2 regions of the Streptomyces castrisilvae genome follow, and region 1 is predicted to be linked to the other one. Evidence: riboswitches for the same ligand, from Rfam matches in the RefSeq annotation. Region 1 holds a riboswitch; the other holds the start of a gene.
What was found. Region 1 has a riboswitch for glycine ahead of gcvT (glycine cleavage system aminomethyltransferase GcvT). Riboswitches for the same ligand answer to the same signal wherever they lie in the genome.
Positions count from the first base shown of each region.

Region 2: it holds a riboswitch for glycine, as region 1 does, so the genes downstream of both, gcvP (aminomethyl-transferring glycine dehydrogenase) here and gcvT (glycine cleavage system aminomethyltransferase GcvT) in region 1, are expected to answer to the same signal.

Region 1 is NZ_CP120997.1:5,610,849-5,621,281, forward strand. It holds gene P8A18_RS24525 (L-serine ammonia-lyase) at 1-1,018, opposite strand, end outside; gene glyA (serine hydroxymethyltransferase) at 1,175-2,434, opposite strand; gene gcvH (glycine cleavage system protein GcvH) at 2,455-2,832, opposite strand; gene gcvT (glycine cleavage system aminomethyltransferase GcvT) at 2,937-4,052, opposite strand; glycine riboswitch at 4,198-4,291, opposite strand; gene P8A18_RS24545 (AAA family ATPase) at 4,475-5,158, shown strand; gene P8A18_RS24550 (enhanced serine sensitivity protein SseB) at 5,273-6,067, shown strand; gene P8A18_RS24555 (enhanced serine sensitivity protein SseB C-terminal domain-containing protein) at 6,242-7,024, shown strand; gene P8A18_RS24560 (ABC transporter permease) at 7,654-8,652, shown strand; gene P8A18_RS24565 (ABC transporter substrate-binding protein) at 8,725-10,433, shown strand, end outside.
Region 2 is NZ_CP120997.1:904,867-915,299, reverse strand. It holds gene P8A18_RS03665 (MerR family transcriptional regulator) at 1-42, shown strand, start outside; gene P8A18_RS03660 (DNA polymerase IV) at 135-1,595, shown strand; gene P8A18_RS03655 (PRC-barrel domain-containing protein) at 1,520-1,888, opposite strand; glycine riboswitch at 2,002-2,098, shown strand; gene gcvP (aminomethyl-transferring glycine dehydrogenase) at 2,289-5,174, shown strand; gene P8A18_RS03645 (DUF5999 family protein) at 5,260-5,466, opposite strand; gene P8A18_RS03640 (hypothetical protein) at 5,787-6,383, opposite strand; gene P8A18_RS03635 (glutamate-cysteine ligase family protein) at 6,866-8,371, shown strand; gene P8A18_RS03630 (substrate-binding and VWA domain-containing protein) at 8,438-10,222, opposite strand; gene P8A18_RS03625 (CPBP family intramembrane glutamic endopeptidase) at 10,407-10,433, shown strand, end outside.

The sequences.
Region 1 (10,433 bases):
CGGAGATGGAGGCGTTCTCCTTGAACAGCATGCCGATCGCGCCGGCCGCCAGCAGGAAGCGGACGATGCCGTCCTCCTTCTCGGCCTCCGTGCAGCCGCCCGCGGCGAAGTTCATCCAGTAGTGCAGGACGGCCGGGATGATGCCGGCCGCGCCGTTCGTCGGGGCGGTGACGACGCGGCCGCCCGCCGCGTTCTCCTCGTTGACCGCCATCGCGTAGAGGGTGATCCACTCCATGGCGTGCGCCTGGGGGTCGCCCTCCGCGCGCAGCTGGCGGGCGGTCTTCGCGGCGCGGCGGTGGACCTTGAGGCCGCCGGGCAGGATGCCCTCCCGGGACATGCCCCGGGACACGCACGCCTGCATGGCGCGCCAGATGTCCAGGAGGCCGGAGCGGATCTCGTCCTCGGTGCGCCAGGCGCGCTCGTTCTCCAGCATGAGCGAGGAGATCGACAGGCCGGTCTCGCGGGCGAGGCGCAGCAGTTCGTCACCGGTGCGGAAGGGGTGCTTCAGGACCGTGTCGTCGGGCACGATCCGGTCCTCGCCCACGGCGTCCTCGTCCACGACGAAGCCGCCGCCGACCGAGTAGTACGTCTTCTCCAGGAGCGGGGCGCCCTCGGCGTCGTACGCGAAGACGGTCATGCCGTTGGCGTGGTACGGGAGCGCCTTGCGGCGGTGCAGGACCAGCTGCTCGTCCGCGTCGAAGTCGATCTCGTGCATTCCGAGGAGGCTGAGCCGGCCGGTGGAGCGGATCGCCTCGACCCGGGCGTCGGCCGTCTCGACGTCGACCGTACGGGGGGACTCGCCCTCCAGGCCGAGCAGGACCGCCTTGGGGGTGCCGTGGCCGTGGCCGGTGGCGCCGAGGGAGCCGAACAGCTCGGCGCGGACCGAGGCGGTGTGGGCGAGCAGGCCCTCGTTCTTCAGCCGGCGCGCGAACATACGGGCCGCGCGCATGGGGCCGACCGTATGGGAGCTGGACGGGCCGATGCCGATCGAGAACAGGTCGAAGACCGAGATGGCCACGGGTGACTCCTAAGGATGTGGTAGACGCCGTTGTCTGCCGGGTGGTGCGGTACGGGCCGGATCGCGGCTCGAAGAGCGGGGGCATGGGATGGGGCACCGCGCTCACTGTTCAGTGTGCGTGGTGCCCCTCCCGGACACGCAAATGTGCTGGTCCGGCTAGTTCAGACCGGGGTACAGCGGGAACTTCTCGGCGAGCTTCGCGACCCGGGCCTTCAGGTCGTCCGCGTCGTAGGACGGCTTGAGGGCGGAGGCGATGATCTCCGCGACCTCGGTGAAGTCCTCCGTCTGGAAACCGCGGGTGGCCAGGGCCGGGGTGCCGATCCGCAGGCCCGAGGTGACCATCGGCGGCCGCGGGTCGTTCGGGATGGCGTTCCGGTTGACCGTGATGCCCAGCTCGTGCAGCCGGTCCTCGGCCTGCTGGCCGTCCAGCTCGGAGTTGCGCAGGTCGACCAGGACCAGGTGCACGTCCGTGCCGCCGGACAGCACGGAGACGCCCACCTCGGTGACGTCGGGCTGCACCAGGCGCTCGGCCAGGATGCGGGCGCCGTCCAGGGTGCGCTGCTGGCGCTCCTTGAACTCCTCGCCCGCCGCGACCTTGAACGAGACCGCCTTGGCCGCGATCACGTGCTCCAGCGGGCCGCCCTGCTGACCCGGGAAGACCGCCGAGTTGATCTTCTTGGCGAGCTCCTGGGTGGAGAGGATCACCCCGCCGCGCGGACCGCCGAGGGTCTTGTGCGTGGTGGTGGTGACGACGTGGGCGTGCGGCACCGGGTTGGGGTGCAGGCCCGCGGCGACCAGACCGGCGAAGTGCGCCATGTCGACCATCAGGTACGCGCCGACCTCGTCCGCGATGCGGCGGAAGGCGGCGAAGTCCAGCTGGCGCGGGTAGGCGGACCAGCCGGCGACGATCAGCCGCGGCTTGGACTCCTTGGCGAGGCGCTCGACCTCGGCCATGTCCACGACACCGGCGTCGTCCACGTGGTACGGGACCACGTTGTAGAGCTTGCCGGAGAAGTTGATCTTCATGCCGTGGGTCAGGTGACCGCCGTGCGCCAGGTTCAGGCCCATGATGGTGTCACCCGGCTTGAGCAGCGCGAACATCGCGGCGGCGTTGGCCTGCGCACCGGAGTGCGGCTGGACGTTCGCGGCCTCGGCGCCGAAGAGCGCCTTGATGCGGTCGATCGCGATCTGCTCGACCACGTCGACGTGCTCGCAGCCGCCGTAGTAGCGGCGGCCGGGGTAGCCCTCGGCGTACTTGTTGGTCAGGACGGAGCCCTGCGCCTCCATGACGGCGACGGGAGCGAAGTTCTCCGAGGCGATCATTTCGAGCGTGGACTGCTGGCGGAGGAGCTCGGCGTCGACGGCGGCGGCGACGTCCGGGTCCAGCTCGTGGAGGGAGGAGTTGAGAAGCGACATCAGGTGGTCCCTTGGGGTCTTTAGTTGCCGGAGAACTCGGTGTACTCGTCGGCGGAGAGCAGGTCCTTCGGCTCCTCCGCGACGCGTACCTTGAACAGCCAGCCGCCTTCGAACGGAGCGGAGTTCACCAGCGACGGGTCGTCCACGACGTCCTGGTTGGAGGCCGTGACCTCACCGGTCACCGGCGAGTACAGGTCGCTGACCGACTTGGTCGACTCCAGCTCGCCGCAGGTCTCGCCCGCGGTCACCGTGTCACCGACCTCGGGGAGCTGGGCGAAGACGACGTCACCGAGCGCGTTGGCCGCGTGCTCCGTGATGCCGACCGTGGCCACGCCGTCCTCGACGGCCGACAGCCACTCGTGCTCCTTGCTGTACCGCAGCTGCTGGGGGTTGCTCATGACCTGAATTCTCCTGTACGCGGGGGAGTGCTGATGAACGTGGTCTTACGGTGTGAGACGGGACTGCGTCACGTCGGGCGGCGCCCGGTGCGCGTCCTACGGTTCTACTTCTGGCGCTTGTAGAACGGGAGCGCCACGACCTCGTACGGCTCGTGGGTGCCCCGGATGTCCACGGCGACACCCGTGGTGCCCGGCGCGGCGTGCGCGGCGTCGACGTACGCCATGGCGATCGGCTTGCCCAGGGTGGGCGACGGGGCGCCCGAGGTGACCTCGCCGACGACCTGGCCGTCCGCGACGACCTGGAATCCGGCGCGCGGCACCCGGCGGCCCTCGGCGACCAGGCCGACGAGCTTGCGGGGCGGGGCGGTCTCGGCGCGCTCGGCGGCGGCCTCCAGCGCCTTGCGGCCGACGAAGTCGCCCTCCTTCTCGAACTTCACGATCCGGCCGAGCCCGGCGTCGAACGGGGTCAGCGAGGTCGTCAGCTCGTGCCCGTACAGCGGCATGCCCGCCTCCAGGCGCAGCGTGTCGCGGCAGGAGAGCCCGCACGGGATCAGACCGCGCGAGGCACCGGCCCCGGTGAGCGCCTTCCACAGCTCCTCGGCCTGGGCGGGGGCGACGAACAGCTCGAAGCCGTCCTCGCCGGTGTAGCCCGTCCGGGCGATCAGCGCGGGCACCCCGGCGACCGTGCCGGGCAGCCCGGCGTAGTACTTCAGGCCGTCCAGGTCCGCGTCGGTCACGGAGGCGAGGATCGCGGCGGACTCGGGGCCCTGGACGGCGAGCAGCGCGTACGCGTCACGGTCGTCGCGCACCTCGGCGTCGAAGCCGGCGGCGCGCTCGGTGATCGTGTCGAGGACGAGCTGCGCGTTGCCGGCGTTGGCGACGACCATGTACTCCTCCTCTTGGAGGCGGTACACGATCAGGTCGTCCAGGATGCCGCCGTCCTCGGCGCAGATCATCGTGTAGCGGGCCCGGCCCACCGAGACGGTGCCGATGTTGCCCACCAGCGCGTGGTTCAGCAGCGCCACGGCCCCGGGACCGGTGACCGTGATCTCGCCCATGTGGGAGAGGTCGAAGAGGCCGGCCCTCGTCCGCACGGCGTTGTGCTCGTCGCGCTCACTGGCGTAGCGCAGCGGCATGTCCCAGCCCGCGAAGTCGGTCATCGTGGCGCCCAGCGAGCGATGCAGGGCATCGAGGGCGGTGAGGCGAGGGGTGGTGCTCATGGACGGGGCTCCCAGGGCATGACGACGAGGACGATCCTCCCCATCTGTCATCGGAACCTGAGAGGTTCGCCGAGAGACCCCACAGGGGTTCGGTTCGGCTTGCACCTTGGGTGGAGCCGCTGGGCGGCCCGCTTTTCAGATCTGCCTCATCCACGCGGTACGGGGCCTGAGAGATTCAAGGGAGGATCTTGCTCCTTCGGCGCCCGGCACGGTGACCGGAACTCTCCCGCGCGGATTCAAGCGGCCTGTATGCAGTTGGCGGGGTCATCATCGCACGCGTCCGGGGTGAACGGGGCGCCGGGACCGATGCCGTTTCCCGATGCCTTCCGGCGGGTCGCGCGGTTGTGTCGCATTACCTTTTCTTTACACTTCCGGGGTAGGTACCGGCCGTGCACGCGTCGGCCGTTCGGCAGGGGGAGGCGATGACGTTGCGGTACGCGACGACCGCAGGGCTCACGGACGACGCGCTGCCCGCGCAGCCGGGCCCGCACGCCCGCCGCGCGGCGGCGTTACGCGCACCCGTCGTCCGGGATCTGCGCGGCCGGGCCGGGCGCGGCCCGCGCGGCCTGCGCTTCGCCGCCGGGGACATCGTGGTGGTCTCCGGACTGCCCGGCAGCGGCAAGTCCACGCTGATCGCCCGCGCCGCCCCGGACCGCGCCGTCGACTCCCAGGACACCCGGGACCGCTGGGCGGCCCGGCTGCCCCGCGCGGTGCCCTACCTCCTCTACCGCCCGCTCGTCCGCCTCGCCCACTACTGGGGCCTGCGCCGGGTGCTGCGCTCGGGGGCCTCCGCCGTGGTGCACGACTGCGGCACCCAGGCCTGGGTCCGCGCCCGGCTCGCCCGCCACGCCCGCCGGCGCGGCCGCGCCCTGCACCTGATCCTGCTCGACGTCACCCCGCGGACCGCCCGCGAGGGGCAGCGCGCGCGGGGACGCGGCGTCTCCGGATACGCCTTCGCCCGGCACCGCAGAGCGGTGGGCCGGCTGCTGCGGGACACCGGGGCCGGTCTGCTGCCGCGCGGCTGCGCCTCCGCCGTGCTGCTGGACCGCGAAGCGGCCCGGCTCCTGACGCGGATCACGTTCGCACCTGCACAGAGCGACGGCTGAGCACGGACCGTCCAAAGGCCGGACAGTAGCCACCCGGCGGGGGGTACGGGGCGGCGCGCCCCGGCACAGGCCCTAACCTCGTGCTGCACGGCATCGGGGTGAGAGAGGGAACCAGTGGACATTCCGGCACAGGCGGGGAGCCAGCCGCAGGGCGGATGGCCGGCCAATGAACTCGAAGAGGTCCTGGGCGCCTCGCTCGGCGTCCCGGAGGCGGGCGGCCGCCTCGTGGAGGTGCTCGGGCGCAGCAGCGTCTGGGTGCCCCTGCCGAGCGGCGGCGGGCCCGAATCCCGCGACCTCGACCTGCCCACGCTGGAGATCGACGGCGCCGCGTACGTCCCCGTGTTCAGCTCCGAGCAGCAGTTCCTCGCCTGCGTCGGCGCGCACATGTCGTTCGCCGTGGCCCCGGCCCGCGACTTCGCCCGCGGTCTGCCCCCGCAGCTCGGCATCGCGGTGAACCCGGGCGGCGCCGTCGGCATGCCACTGCCTCCACCCGCGGTCGCCGAACTCTGCAGGTCCGGACGAACCCCGCTCGACGGCCCGGCCGGCGGCGGCAGGGTCCGGCTGTACGAGCCGGACTGGAAGGAGGAGCCCGTCGACTTCCTGGCCGCGGCGGCCGGCGAGTTCGAGGAGAGCGGCGTCGTGCGCACCGCCCGCCGGGCTCTGGCCAGCATCGAGGGCGGCGACCCCGTCCTCTTCGTCGGCGTCGAGTTCTCCACCTGGGAGGGCGCCGGGCAGAGCGCCCCCATGGACGCGCTGGGCCGGGCGCTGGGCCGCGTCGAGGTGCCCTGGCCGGTCAACCTCGTGCTGCTCGACGTGGCGCAGGACCCGGTCGCCGACTGGATGCTCGAACGGGTGCGGCCCTTCTACACCCGCGCCGGAGCGCCGGAGCCCGGCGCCTTCACGGGATGAGCGAGGGCACGCGGCCCGCGCCGTCAAGCCGGTGACAGTGCGGCCGCATAAGCTGGTTTGATGGCTGAAGGCCGATGTCCGGTGGCCGAAGGCAGGCGACACGGCACCGCGCCGTACCCGAGTGCCCCGGGACGGCAGGCCGAAACAGAGGATCTACGAGGGGCGGGACCCAGGGTGAGTGCGTCAGGCACCGCGGCGGCGGGCCAGTTGGAGCACATGCTGCGCCAAGTCACGCCCGGCCGCTACGACGCGTACGAGGCACTGCTCCAGGCCCTGGCGGCCGGCCGGGTCTGGATGCTCCTCTGGCACGGCCGCCCCGGCGCCCCCGACGCCCAGTACGGCAACATGGAGATCGACGGCCTCGGCTACGCCCCCTGCGTCACCTCCGGCCAGGAGCTGTCCGCCAGCGGCTGGAACCGGGACCACGAGGTCGTCGGCGGCCTCGACATCGCCCGCACCCTCTACCCCGACCACTGGGGCATCTGGCTCAACCCGCACGCGCCCGGCGGCGGCGTCGGCATCCCCTGGCTGGACCTGCGCCGCATCGCCACCGGCCTCGACCGGATGCCCGCGGGGCCGCTGCGGATCAGCGAGCCCGCCGTCGAGATCCCGCAGTTCTACGCCCAGCTCGCGCAGAACGCCCACCACACCCCCGCGATCCGCTCGCTGCGCCGCGCCTGGGTGCAGCCCGCGCTCGGCGTCCCGTACCTCGCCATCGGCCTCGACCTGTACGACACGAGCCGGCCGTCCGTCGACGCGGTGCGCGCGATGATGCGGCAGTCGGTCGGCGCCGTCCCGGACGGGCTGCCCGTCTCCACGGTCGCCATGTCCGACGAGTACGACCCGGTCACGATGTGGCTGCGCGCCAACGCCCGGCCGTTCTACGACCGCGAGTCGCACGCCGCGCCCGGCTACGGATACCCCCAGGCCCCGGGCCCGGCCCCGCACGCCTACTGAGCGGACCCTCCGCCCCGTCACCACCCCCGCCCCCGCCCCGCCATGAGCGGACAAAGGCGGCCGCGACCGGACAAGTCACGTCCGGGCCCGCCCAAATAGCCACCCCATCACGCCTGTTGGGCGTCATGTCCGTTCTGGTGGATTAGCGGCCGAGTGGTCCGCTCACTCGGCAGGACTGTCCGGATAACGGAAGCCCGCTGACCGCATCACGGTTGAGCAAACATTCCCCGTCAGGTCTGGCGGGTGATCACGACGGCATTGAAGACTCCCCGCTAGGGCCTGCCCGGCGGATCCTCGCGGGCCCACGACGCCTGGCACGCACTCTCGCCGCACGCCCGAATCACCCAAGTACGTCCAGTACGAGGGCGATCCGGGCGCACGCCGAGAGCACGCACCAGACGCCGCGGGCTGATCCACGAGGATCCGCCGGACAGGCCCTAGTGAGGATCGTCGGTCTTTTGTGCAGGGTTGCCCCTGCGGACATCTCGCGGACGCATCAACGCGTTTACTACGACGCGTTCACCACACCGAACACTTCAGCCGCATCGAGCGCCGCGGCTGACACGCGCCAGGCCGTCACCGCGGCGAGTAGGGGCCGGCCACCGCCGGCGGGAGGGGTCAGAGGCACTGTGACCGCACCGATCGAGACCACCGGACCGGCTGCCGAGGCGCAGCCGGAGGCAGTACTCACGGGAGTCAAGCAGAGCCAGATCGAGGGCCGTTCGCTCGGACAGATCGCCTGGTCGCGCTTCAAGCGCGACAAGGTGGCGGTGGCCGGCGGCATCGTTGTCATCCTGCTGGTCCTGCTCGCCGTGCTCTCCAAGCCGATCCAGGCCCTCTTCGGTCTGGACCCCAACGAGTTCCACCAGGAACTCATCGACCCCGCGCTGCTCGCGCCCAAGGGCGACTGGGGCGGCATCAGCTGGAGCCACCCGCTGGGCGTCGAGCCGCAGTACGGGCGGGACATCATGACCCGCGTCATCGAGGGCTCCTGGGTCTCCCTGGTCGTCGCCGTCGGCGCGACCCTGCTCTCCGTCGTGATCGGCGTCTTCTTCGGCGTCGTCTCCGGCTTCTACGGCGGCTGGGTGGACACCCTCATCAGCCGCATGATGGACACCTTCCTCGCCTTCCCGCTGCTGCTCTTCGCGATCTCCATCTCGGCGGCGCTGCAGGACGGGGCGTTCGGCCTGGAGGGGCTGCCGCTGCGCATCGCGGTCCTCATCTTCGTGATCGGGTTCTTCAGCTGGCCGTACATGGGCCGCATCGTCCGCGCCCAGACCATGAGTCTGCGCAATCGCGAATTCGTGGAAGCGGCGCGGTCGTTGGGCGCCCGCGGGCCCTTCATCCTCTTCCGGGAGCTGCTGCCGAACCTGGTGGCGCCCATCCTCGTGTACTCCACGCTGCTCATCCCCTCGAACATCCTCTTCGAGGCGGGGCTCAGCTATCTCGGTGTCGGTATCGCGCCGCCGCAGGCCTCCTGGGGCGGGATGCTCACCAACGCGATCGACTTCTACCGGAACGACCCGATGTACATGATCGTGCCGGGCGTGGCCATCTTCGTCACGGTCCTGGCGTTCAACCTGCTGGGAGACGGGCTGCGTGATGCCCTCGACCCCCGTAGCAAGTAGGAGAGTCCGGGCGCTCGCCACCACGGCGGGCGACAAGTCACGGCAACCATCGATTGAGGGGAATGTCCTCAGGTGAAGACCAGAAAAACGACAGCGGTGGTCGCCACAGCTGTGGTCCTGATGCTGGGAGCGTCCGCGTGCAACGGCTCCAAGGACGACAACGGCGGCGGCAAGGGCGGCAACGGCGGCTCGGGTGCCACTGACGCCGCGCTGACGTCGATCGTCAACCCGTCGGACAAGGCGGGTGGCACCGTCAAGATCGAGATGTCGGACGAGCCCGACTCCCTCGACCCGGGCAACACGTACTACGGCTGGGTGCAGAACATCTCCCGCCTGTACGGCCGGACCCTGACGGCGTTCAAGCCGGCTGCCGGCAAGGACGGCCTGGAGATCGTCCCGGACCTCGCGGAGGGCCTCGGCAAGCCGAGCGCCGACGCGAAGACGTGGACGTACACGCTGAAGAAGGGGCTCAAGTTCGAGGACGGGACCCCGATCACCTCGAAGGACGTCAAGTACGCCGTCGAGCGCTCCAACTTCGCGCCGGAGGCCCTGTCCAACGGCCCGACGTACTTCAAGGCCCACCTCGCGGGCGGCGACAAGTACAAGGGTCCGTACAAGGACAAGAACCCGGACGGCATCGCCTCCATCGAGACGCCGGACGACTCCACGATCGTCTTCAAGCTGAAGGACGCCTTCGCGGACTTCGACTACCTGGCGACCTACTCGCAGACGGCCCCCGTGCCGGCCGCGAAGGACAAGGGCGCCGACTACGTCAAGCACATCGTCTCCTCGGGCCCGTACAAGTTCGAGTCGTACGACGCCGGCCGCGGCGCGACCCTCGTGCGCAACCCGAACTGGGACAAGAAGACCGACCCGATCCGCCCGGCCCTGCCGGACAAGGTCACGCTCCGCTTCAAGGTCAAGCAGGAGACGGTCGACAGCAACCTCATCGCCGACAACATCACCGTCGACGGTGCCGGCACCGGTGTCGCCCCGGCGACCCAGCCGGACGTGCTGACCAAGCCGAACCTGAAGAAGCAGACCGACAACTCGTACGCGGGCGCCACCTCGTACCTCGGTCTGAACGTCAACGTGAAGCCGTTCGACAACGTCCACTGCCGCAAGGCCGTGCAGTGGGGCATCGACAAGGCGTCGGTCCAGGCCGCGCAGGGCGGCGACCCCAAGGGTGACGTCGCCACCACGCTGCTGCCGCCGACCGTCAACGGCTACACCAAGTTCGACCTGTACGAGTCCGCCGGCCACAAGGGCGACGAGGCGAAGGCCAAGGACGAGCTGAAGCAGTGCGGCCACCCGAACGGCTTCGACACCAAGATCTCGGCCCGCTCCGACCGCCCCGCCGAGATGGCCATGGTCACCGCGGTGCAGGCCTCGCTCAAGAAGATCGGCATCAACGCCGACATCAAGAGCTTCCCGGCCGGCAAGTACTTCCAGAACTTCGCGGGCAACCCCAGCTACGTGCACTCCAACAAGCTCGGCATGATCATGATGGCCTGGGGCGCGGACTGGCCGACCGGCTTCGGCTTCCTGGACCAGATCATCAACGGCTCGGCCATCAAGCCGTCCGGTGGTAACAACATCGCCGAACTGAACGACCCGAAGATCAACAAGATGCTCGACGAGGGCATCGCCAACACCGACGCCGCCGCCCGTGAGAAGACGTGGGGCGAGATCGACAAGGCGGTCGCCGAAGGCGGCACCATGGTGCCGCTGATCTACCGCAAGAACCTGCTGCTGCGCCCGGTCTCCGCGACGAACGTCAC
Region 2 (10,433 bases), 4.7 Mb from region 1:
CCCACCGACGAGCTCGCGCGGCGCCGGAACCGGGCCGTCTGAGGCGCTGAGCGCCCGGCCCGGGGAGGTAATCGCGGGCCGGCGGGCCGTGGTGGCGCGGCGATTGTCAGTGCCGTAGGGCAGCATCGGCTGGTGTGAGAGCCGCGCCGACCATCCTGCACCTGGACATGGATGCCTTCTACGCCTCGGCGGAGCAGGCGGCGAAGCCGAGCCTGCGCGGCAAGCCGGTCGTGGTGGGCGGGCTCGGCCCCCGCGGGGTCGTCGCGACCGCCTCGTACGAGGCACGGCGGTTCGGGGTGCACTCGGCCATGCCGATGGCGCAGGCCAGACGGCTCGCGCCGAACGCCGCCTATCTGGTGCCGCGCTTCGCGTTGTACCGGTCCGTGAGCGACCAGGTCATGGAGCTGCTGGGCCGGCTCTCACCGCTGGTGGAGCCGCTCAGCCTGGACGAGGCCTTCGTGGACCTGGAAGCGGGCGGTACGGCCGACGACACCGCCTCGGCTCTGGAGATCGGGCGGCAGCTGCGCGAGGCGATCGAGGCCGTCACCGGACTGAGCGGTTCCGTGGGGCTGGCAGGCTCCAAGATGCTCGCCAAGATCGCCTCCGAGGAGGCGAAGCCCGACGGGATACGGGTGATCGAGCCCGGCACCGAGCGGGAACTGCTCGCGCCCATGCCGGTGCGTACGCTGCCGGGCGTCGGGCCCGCCACTGCGGACCATCTGCGCCGCGCCGGCATGACCACGGTGAACGATCTGGCCGAGGCGGGCGAGGCGGAGCTCGTACGGCTGCTGGGCAAGGCGCACGGCGGCTCCCTGCACCGGATGGCGTTCGGTTACGACGACCGGCCGGTGGTGTCCGAGCGCGACGCGAAATCGGTGTCGGTCGAGGACACCTTCGACATCGATCTGCACGACCGGGTCCGGGTGCGCACCGAGGTCGAGCGGCTGGCCGGCCGGTGCGTCCAGCGGCTGAGGGCCGCCGAGCGGTCGGGGCGCACGGTGGTGCTGAAGGTGCGCAGGTACGACTTCTCCACCCTGACCCGCTCGGAGACGCTGCGCGGGCCCACCGACGACCCCGCCGTGGTGCGGGAGGCCGCCGCACGGCTTCTGGAGGCCGTGGACACCACAGGGGGCGTACGGCTGCTCGGCGTCGGTGTCACCGGGCTCGCCGACTTCACCCAGGAGGACCTGTTCGCCCAGGCCGCGGGCGAGCGGGCCGAGGCCGGCCTCGCGGACGGGGCGGAGGAGGGGGCTCAGGCCACAGAGGAGGGTCAGGGGCGGGCGGACGCCGAGCCGGGACCGGAGAGCGCCGAGCAGCTCGCCGCGCGGCGCTGGCCGGCCGGACACGACGTACGGCACGACACCCATGGGCACGGCTGGGTGCAGGGGAGCGGGGTCGGCCGGGTGACCGTGCGGTTCGAGGAACCGGGATCGGAGCCCGGCCGGGTGCGTACGTTCCGGATCGACGATCCCGCGCTGCGGCCGGCCGAGCCGCTGCCGCTGGTGCGGGAGCCGCCGGACTACTCCTCCTGGCCGGCCAGCCTGCCGAAGTCGCGGTCCGGGGGCGGGGCGCCCGGGGCGGAGTCCAGACCGTAGTGCCGGTAGAGCTGGAGTTCCTGCTCGGGGGAGAGGTGCCGGCCCACCCCGAAGTCGGGTGCGTCCTTGATCAGCGAACGTTCGAAGGGGACCCGCAGGGTGTCCCCGACGCATTCGCTGGGCTCCAGCGGGACGAACGCGTCCCGGCTGAACAGACCGGTGCGTACGGCTGCCCACTCGGGCACTCCGGTCGCGTCGTCGAGGTACACCTCGTCCACGGTCCCGATCTTGGTGCCGTTGCGGTCGAAGGCCTTGCGGCCGATCAGACTGCGCGGGTCGATGTCGGTCTGCACGGTCCCTCCCACTGGTTGCGGCTGTCCACAGGGACTACAGAAATGCAGTTCCGTGGTGTTGGCCACTTGAGAATTCTCGTCGTGTACCCCGCTGGTAGGGTGGTTATGGCTGCTGACCCCGTGCGGGAGAGTCCTCCGGAGTCGATCCGGAGGCGCCGAAGGAGCAAATCCTCCCCGGAATCTCTCAGGCCCCCGTACCGCACGGACGAGGTCACTCTGGAAAGCAGGGCGGGTTGCGCGCGGCCGAGGGCCGGGTGGGGCCTCTCCCTCACCGACGGTGAAAGCCGGCGCCCATGGTGCCGGTGAAGCTCTCAGGTTGAGATGACAGAGGGGGAGGCCGTTCGGGCACCCCGCGCCGTGGTGCCCCTCGCAGGTCGTGACAGACCAGGAGGCCTCCACCATGACCCCCCGTCGCACCCCGCTCGCCCAGCTGGAGCAGGGCATTCCGTTCGAGCAGCGCCATATCGGCCCCGACGCCGAGGCGCAGGCGAAGATGCTCGCCCAGGTCGGTTACGGCTCGCTCGACGAGCTGACCGCGGCCGCCGTGCCCGACGTGATCAAGAGCGCCGAGGCGCTGCGGCTGCCGGGCGCCCGTACCGAGGCCGAGGTGCTCGCCGAGCTGCGCGGGCTCGCCGACCGCAACGAGGTCCTCGCCCCGATGATCGGGCTCGGCTACTACGGCACCTTCACCCCGCCGGTGATCCTGCGCAACGTCATGGAGAATCCCGCCTGGTACACGGCCTACACGCCGTACCAGCCCGAGATCTCCCAGGGCCGCCTCGAAGCCCTCCTGAACTTCCAGACGATGGTCGCCGAGCTCACCGGACTGCCCACCTCCGGCGCCTCCCTGCTCGACGAGGGAACGGCCGCCGCCGAGGCCATGGCGCTGGCCCGGCGCGTCGGCAAGGTCAAGAACGGCGTCTTCCTGGTCGACGCCGACACCCTGCCGCAGACCGTCGCCGTCATCGAGACCAGGGCCGAGCCCACCGGTGTCGAGGTCGTCGTCGCCGACCTCGCCGACGGCATCCCGGCCGAGATCGCCGAGCGCGGTGTCTTCGGCGTGCTGCTCCAGTACCCCGGCGCCTCCGGGGCGGTCCGGGACATCAAGCCCGTGATCGACCGGGCGCACGAGCTCGGCGCGATCGTCACCGTGGCCGCCGATCTGCTGGCCCTCACCCTGCTCACCTCGCCCGGCGACCTGGGCGCGGACCTCGCCGTCGGCACCACGCAGCGCTTCGGCGTGCCGATGGGCTTCGGCGGGCCGCACGCCGGCTTCATGGCGGTCCGCGACAAGTTCGCGCGCAGCCTCCCGGGGCGCCTCGTCGGCGTCTCCGTGGACGCCGACGGCAACAAGGCGTACCGACTGGCCCTCCAGACCCGCGAGCAGCACATCCGTCGCGAGAAGGCCACCAGCAACATCTGCACCGCACAGGTGCTGCTCGCCGTGATGGCCGGCATGTACGCCGTCTACCACGGCCCCGAGGGGCTGCGGACGATCGCCCGGCGCACCCACCGCTACGCCGCGATCCTCGCCGAGGGCCTGCGTACGTCCGGGGTGGACGTGGTCACCGGGGCGTACTTCGACACGCTCACCGTCCGTGTGCCCGGCAAGGCGGCCGGCGTCGTCTCCGACGCCCGTGAGCGCGGCGTGAACCTGCGCCTCGTCGACGCCGACACCGTCTCCCTCGCCTGCGACGAGACCACGACCCGTACCCAGGTCGCCGCGGTCTGGGCGGCCTTCGGTGCCGATGGGGACGTCGAGGCGCTGGACGCCGCCACCGAGGACGCGCTGCCCGGGGCGCTGCTGCGCACCGACGAGATCCTGACCCACCCGGTCTTCCACCAGCACCGGTCCGAGACCGCGATGCTGCGGTACCTGCGCAAGCTCGCCGATCGTGACTACGCGCTCGACCGCGGCATGATCCCGCTCGGCTCCTGCACCATGAAGCTGAACGCGACGGCCGAGATGGAGTCGATCACCTGGCCGGAGTTCGGCGCGCTGCACCCGTTCGCACCGGCCGAGCAGGCTCAGGGCTTCCTGACGCTCATCCGTGAGCTGGAGGAGCGGCTGGCGGAGGTCACCGGCTACGACGCGGTCTCGATCCAGCCGAACGCCGGCTCGCAGGGCGAGTTCGCGGGGCTGCTGGCCGTCCGCGCGTACCACCGCGCCAACGGCGACGAGAAGCGGACCGTGTGTCTGATTCCGTCCTCGGCGCACGGCACCAACGCCGCGAGCGCCGTGATGGCCGGTATGAAGGTCGTCGTCGTGAAGACCGCCGACGACGGCGAGGTCGACATCGACGACCTGCGTGCCAAGATCGCCCAGCACCGCGACGAGCTGGCCGTGCTCATGATCACCTACCCGTCGACACACGGTGTCTTCGAGGAGCACGTCGCCGACATCTGCGCCGAGGTGCACGACGCGGGCGGCCAGGTCTACGTCGACGGCGCCAACCTCAACGCGCTGGTCGGCCTCGCCAAGCCCGGCCGGTTCGGCGGCGACGTCTCGCACCTGAACCTGCACAAGACCTTCTGCATCCCGCACGGCGGCGGCGGCCCCGGCGTCGGCCCCGTCGGGGTGCGCGCGCATCTGGCGCCGTACCTGCCCAACCACCCGCTGCAGCCCGCGGCCGGCCCGAAGACGGGTGTCGGACCGATCTCGGCGGCTCCCTGGGGCTCGGCGGGCATCCTGCCGATCTCCTGGGCCTATGTGCGCCTGATGGGCGGCGAGGGGCTGAAGCGGGCGACGCAGGTCGCCGTGCTGGCCGCCAACTACATCGCCAAGCGCCTCGAACCGCACTACCCGATCCTGTACAACGGCCCGGCCGGACTGGTCGCCCACGAGTGCATCGTGGACCTGCGGCCGATCTCCAAGGCGACCGGCGTCAGCATCGACGACGTCGCCAAGCGGCTCATCGACTACGGCTTCCACTCGCCGACCATGTCGTTCCCGGTCGCCGGGACGCTGATGATCGAGCCGACCGAGAGCGAGGACCTCGCGGAGCTGGACCGCTTCTGCGACACGATGATCGCCATCCGTGCCGAGATCGAGAAGGTGGCTTCGGGGGAGTGGAGCGCGCAGGACAACCCGCTCACCAACGCTCCGCACACCGCGGCGGCGCTGGGCGGGGAGTGGGAGCACGGCTACAGCCGCGAGGTGGCGGTCTTCCCGGCCGGGGTCTCGGCCGCCGACAAGTACTGGCCGCCGGTACGCCGGATCGACGGTGCGTTCGGAGACCGTAACCTCGTCTGCTCGTGCCCGCCGCTGGACGAGTACGACAACTGAGGCATGAGCGGGAAGTGACGCGGACATGCGTCGGGGCCGGTGCGGAGATTCCTCCGGGCCGGCCCCCTTCCGTTCCGGGCGGCTCTCAGGCCGCCTTCATCACCCGGCTTGCCGCCAGAGGCCTGTGCGGGGCGATGATCTGCCCGTCCGGAAGCAGCTCACCGGTGTCCTCGAAGAGCAGGACGCCGTTGCACAGCAGGCTCCAGCCCTGTTCCGGGTGGTGTGCCACCTGGCGGGCGGCTTCCCGGTCGGGTGAGTCGGCTGTCGGGCAGGGTGGCTGATGCTGGCACATGGGTGGGTTCTTTCGCTGCGTCGAGTTGAGTGTCCCGCGGTGTGGCGAGGTCTGCATGGCCGCCCCCGTTTCGATCGGTCCGGTCCCAGTGTTGCCCTACGGCCGTCAATCCGCAGGGATTTCGCCGTAGCGCTAGCACTCCTCCCATGACGCATCACCCGGCCGGACGGTTCAACTCAACTGCACTGTCCCTTCGGGTGGTTCGGGGTGGCCGGATGGGACTAGTCCGGATGGGCCGGGGCGGCGCGGGCGCACCGCGCGCTGTGCCCCGCCGCCCGGGAGGGGAGACGGGGCACAGCGCGCGGACGGGGCCGCCGGCTTCAGGCGGGGGCCGGGGAGCCCAGGAGGGGGCCCGTGCCCGGCGTGACGCGGGTGGTGATCACGGGCAGCAGGTCGGCGGCCCGGTGCGGGCGGTGCGCCGCGATGCCCGGCGGGGCGGGGGCCAGCGGCACCAGCAGATCGGCCGGGCCGGGCGAGCCGCAGGACGCGTCGGCCTCGGGGTCGTCGTGCAGCCACAGGGCCAGCATGTAGAGGTCGGGGATGGACAGCAGCCTCGGCTGGTAAGGGTGGCTCATCCCCTCGGCCTGGCGCAGGGCGAGCTCCGTCGAGGCGATGTACGGGCCCTCGAAGAAGTGCGAGAAGGCCCAGCCGTCGGGCGTGAGCATGATGTCCGCAGCCGCTACCGCCCGCTCCGTGCTGCGGATCTGGAAGCGCCAGGCGGCGAGCCGGGTGGCGGGCGCGTCTCCGCCCGGGAGGAGGTCCAGCACGTGGACGGGCAGCGGGTGTTCGGGGCTCAGAGGTCCCTGTGCGGAACGCAGGGCGGGGGTACGGGCCTCGCGGACTGCGGTCGGTGAACCGAGCGCCGTGAGAACGCTTCGCAGCGCGGGCGCGGGGGCCAGGGGAACATGCAGCGGCATAATTGGGTCGCCTCTCACTTCGGAGACACGGTGGTGCGCGGGCGGGTGCAGACGGCGCTGTCGGCGTGCGGGGCCAGAGGAGGCCGGTGACTGAGCCGGTGCGTCAACTCTCTGCCTCGTCCGCGGAGTTTATACGACACGTGTTCACGCGGTGTTTCCACTAGCCGCCACGGCTATTGCTGGCAAGGCGGTATCCGGACTTTATTATGCGGAGATCGTGCTGATTCGGCGCGAGCGGCGCAGCCGCCGCCTCGGGTTTTTCCCGCACCGCGGACGGCCGAAACCCATCGGAGCTTTAAGAGCCCTCCGTAGGGGGAAACGGGTCTCGGCTTCATGCCGAGTGAATGTGCCGGAGGCCCCGGCGCTCAGATTACCGGGTGCGCGCCGTCCGCGGGGCGTTACGGATCACGTCCTGCGGGCATTATCGATCGTGATGCGAGCGGCCCCGGCCGCGTGCTGTCCACTTGAGGAGGGACCCTTCGATGGGGGAGAAGGTCGTCGCCGGCGCCTTTGATCTGTCCGATCGGCAGAAGTACCGGAGGAAGCTGCACCAGTGCCTGGAGGCGCTGTCCGGACTTCTGGCCGAGCGGCGGTTCGACCGGCCGCGCAACCTCATGGGCATGGAGATCGAGCTGAATCTCACGGGCTCCGACGCCATGCCGAAGATGTTGAATGGACAGGTCCTGGAGCGCATCGCGAGCCATGATTTCCAGACGGAACTGGGGATGTTCAATCTGGAGGTGAACATAGTCCCCCACCATCTGTCGGGGCGTGTTCTCGATCAGCTGGCCGAAGAGCTGAGGGCCGGGCTCGGATATGCCGACCGGAAGGCCGGTGAAGTCGATGCCGGGATCATGATGATCGGAATCCTTCCGACGCTCGGGCGTGACGACATGGTCCGGTCCAACCTCTCCGACGTGGACCGCTACGCCCTGCTGAACGATCAAATGGTCGCGGCCCGCGGCGAAGATTTCTCACTGGATATCGAAGGCGTCGAGCGGCTTGTCTGCACCTCCGGGTCGATCACTCCGGAGGCTGCCTGCACCTCGCTCCAGCTGCATCTCCAGGTGACTCCGGAGCGTTTCTCCGACGTGTGGAACGCGGCCCAGGCGGTCGCCGCCGTCCAGGTGGCCCTGGGTGCCAACTCGCCCTTCCTGTTCGGCCGCGAGGTGTGGCGGGAGTCCCGGCCGCCGCTGTTCGAGCAGGCCACCGACACCCGGCCGCCCGAACTGCGCAATCAGGGCGTACGGCCCCGGACCTGGTTCGGGGAGAAGTGGATCGGCTCGGTCCACGAACTCTTCGAGGAGAACCTCCGCTACTTCCCCCCGCTGCTGCCCATCTGCGACGAGGAGGAGCCGCTGCGCGTCCTCGCCGACGGCGGGGTGCCGCGCCTCTCGGAGCTGGTCCTCCACAACGGCACGGTCTACCGCTGGAACCGGCCGGTGTACGGGCTGGCGGACGGCGTCCCCCACCTCCGGGTCGAGAACCGGGTGCTGCCGGCGGGACCGACCGTCGCCGACGTCATGGCCAACACCGCGCTCTACTACGGACTGGTCCGGGCCCTCGCGGAGGAGTCCCGTCCGGTGTGGACCAGGATGCCGTTCGCCGCCGCCGCGGAGAACTTCGAGACCGCCTGCCGCCAGGGCATCGACGCCGAGCTGCTGTGGCCGCGACCGGGCCGCTCCGGGGGCCTCACCCGGGTACCGGTGGTGAAGCTGGTACGGGACGAGCTGCTGCCGCTGGCCGCCGCGGGGCTCGACGCCTGGAACATCGAGCCGGCCGACCGGGACCACTACCTGGGGATCATCGAGGAGCGGTGCAAGCGGCGGACGAACGGCGCGTCCTGGCAGGCGGACACCTACCACCGGGCGCGCGAGGCCGGACTCGACCGGGGTGCAGCGCTCGCCGCGATGACCCGGCGCTACGCCGAGCTGATGCAGGGCGGCGACCCCGTGCACAGCTGGCCGGTGGGCATCCCGGCGCCGTAACGGGACGGGCGGACCCCGGGCGGGGAGCCCGGCCGGGGGGCGGGGCGCGTCGCGCGCGCCCCGCCGCTACTCGGCCGAGCGGGCGTTCTGGCCGGCCGTCATCACGGCTTGCAGGATCACCGCCTGGATCTCCGCCGGGTCGGTCACCTGGTAGCCGCCACCACCGGTGACCCGGGCTATCTGGTCCACCTCTTCCCGGTCCGCCTCCGGGCCGACCGCGATGGCCAGCACCGGAACCGGCCGCTCCGGGTCGGCGATGGCCTTCAGCTCGTCGATCAGGGCGGAGCGCGAGATGGACCGCTCGTCCTGGTTCGAACCGTCGGTGAGGATCACGACCGCGTTGAACTTGCCCTTCACATACGTACGCTGCGCCTCCTTGTACGAGGCCAGGATCGTGTCGTACAGGCCGGTCGCGCCGTCCGGCACGGGCTGGAGCGCGGCGAACGCGGCGGCGAGCTTCTCCCGGTGGGTGCCGCCGCCCTTCTCCGTGGCACCGAGACGGGCGGTCGGCACCAGGCGACGGTAGTCCTTGTCGCCGTCGAGGGTGGTGGCGAACTCCCAGAGGCCGATCTCGTCGTTCGGTGTGAACTGGTTGAGCGCCTGGACCAGGGACGCCTTGGTGACGTCCATCCGGGACTGGTTGCGGCCCGGGACGATCGTGGCCATCGAGCCCGAGGCGTCGACGACGGTGGTGAGCCGCGCGCTCTGCACGGTGATCGTCCACATGCCGAGCGTCTCCTGGAGCGTCTCGTCCGACGGTGCGGGCGGCTGCTGCTCGGCGTAGGGCTGGGGTGCCCTGCCGCCCGCCGCCGCGACCACCGCCTTGTCCGCCGTGCCGTCCGTGGTGCGGAAGCCGTGCTCCCGGAGGGTGCGCAGGGAGCTGTCCTCGGACAGCAGCGTCATGAAGCGCAGCGCGGCCCGGCTCTCGTCCGTGGTCTGCTTCTGCTCGTTGACCAGTGTGAACGGATAGTCGAGCAGCGGGGTGCCGTCCTTCGGATAGAAGAGGCCGACCTTTCCGTCGCCCGTGGACTCGGCGTTGTGGGCGAAGGCGGCCTGCTCGGAGAGGAGCACCGCCTGGTTGCGCGCCGGATTGCCGTCCTCGGCGCCGGAGCCGTCCTGCGGCAGGGTCGCCACGACCTGGGTGTCTCCGTCGGACATCCGCTGGGCGAGCAGCTTCGCGGTGGCCGCGACCCTGGTGTCGCTGTCCCCGCCCTGCTTGTCGGCGGACGCGCCGATGGCGGCGAGAGCCAGCAGTCCGGTGGCGGAGCGCGCGGGGTCGGCCGAGCCGAGCCGGACCTTGTCGGACTCCATGGCCGCGCCGGTCAACTCGGCCCACGAGTACGTCTTCTTCGGCCAGCCGAGGCTCTTGGCGGCCTTGGGGACCACGGCCATCGTGACGGGGGAGGTGGCGATCGAGTCGCCCGGGGTGATCGCGACGGCGTCCCCGTCGCCCTTGGCCCGGCTCAGCCACAGATCGGAGTCGGGAAGCCATATCTGGTAGCCGGGGGTGCGGGTGCCACTGGCGAGCTCGTCCGCCACCTTGTACGAGTCGCGGGCCTCCACCTCCACGTCGAGGCAGTGGCCGTCGGAGCGCAGCTCGTCCTTGCGTGCCCGGTCGGCGACGGCACGCACGGCGGGAGCGATGTCCGGCGAGGTCATCATGGACAGGTGTACGGCGCTGTCCTCGCACGACTTCGAGAACGAGAGCAGCCCGCCCTGTGCCGCGATCGCCGTTCCCCCCGCCACGGCGAGAACGAGCATGGTGGCGATGACCACGGTGCGTCGCCGGCGCGGTGGACGGTCCCCGCCTCCGGTCGCGGCGTGGTCGTCGGGCAAGCTGTGACGTCCCATGTCGGTGGTGCCCCTCCTTGAGGATGAACAAGGAAATGGGGGACCACACCATCGGCAATGGTGCTCGTCCCCCGGCCTGTCGCGCATGATCTTCGTACCTGCATTCGAGACCCTAGCGGGGCGGCGAGGGGCTTGGGACGCGAATGCACAACTGAGAGCAGGTGTACAGGTGGAGGCGGGGCGTGTGGCTGATTCTTTTCCCCAGGAGGCC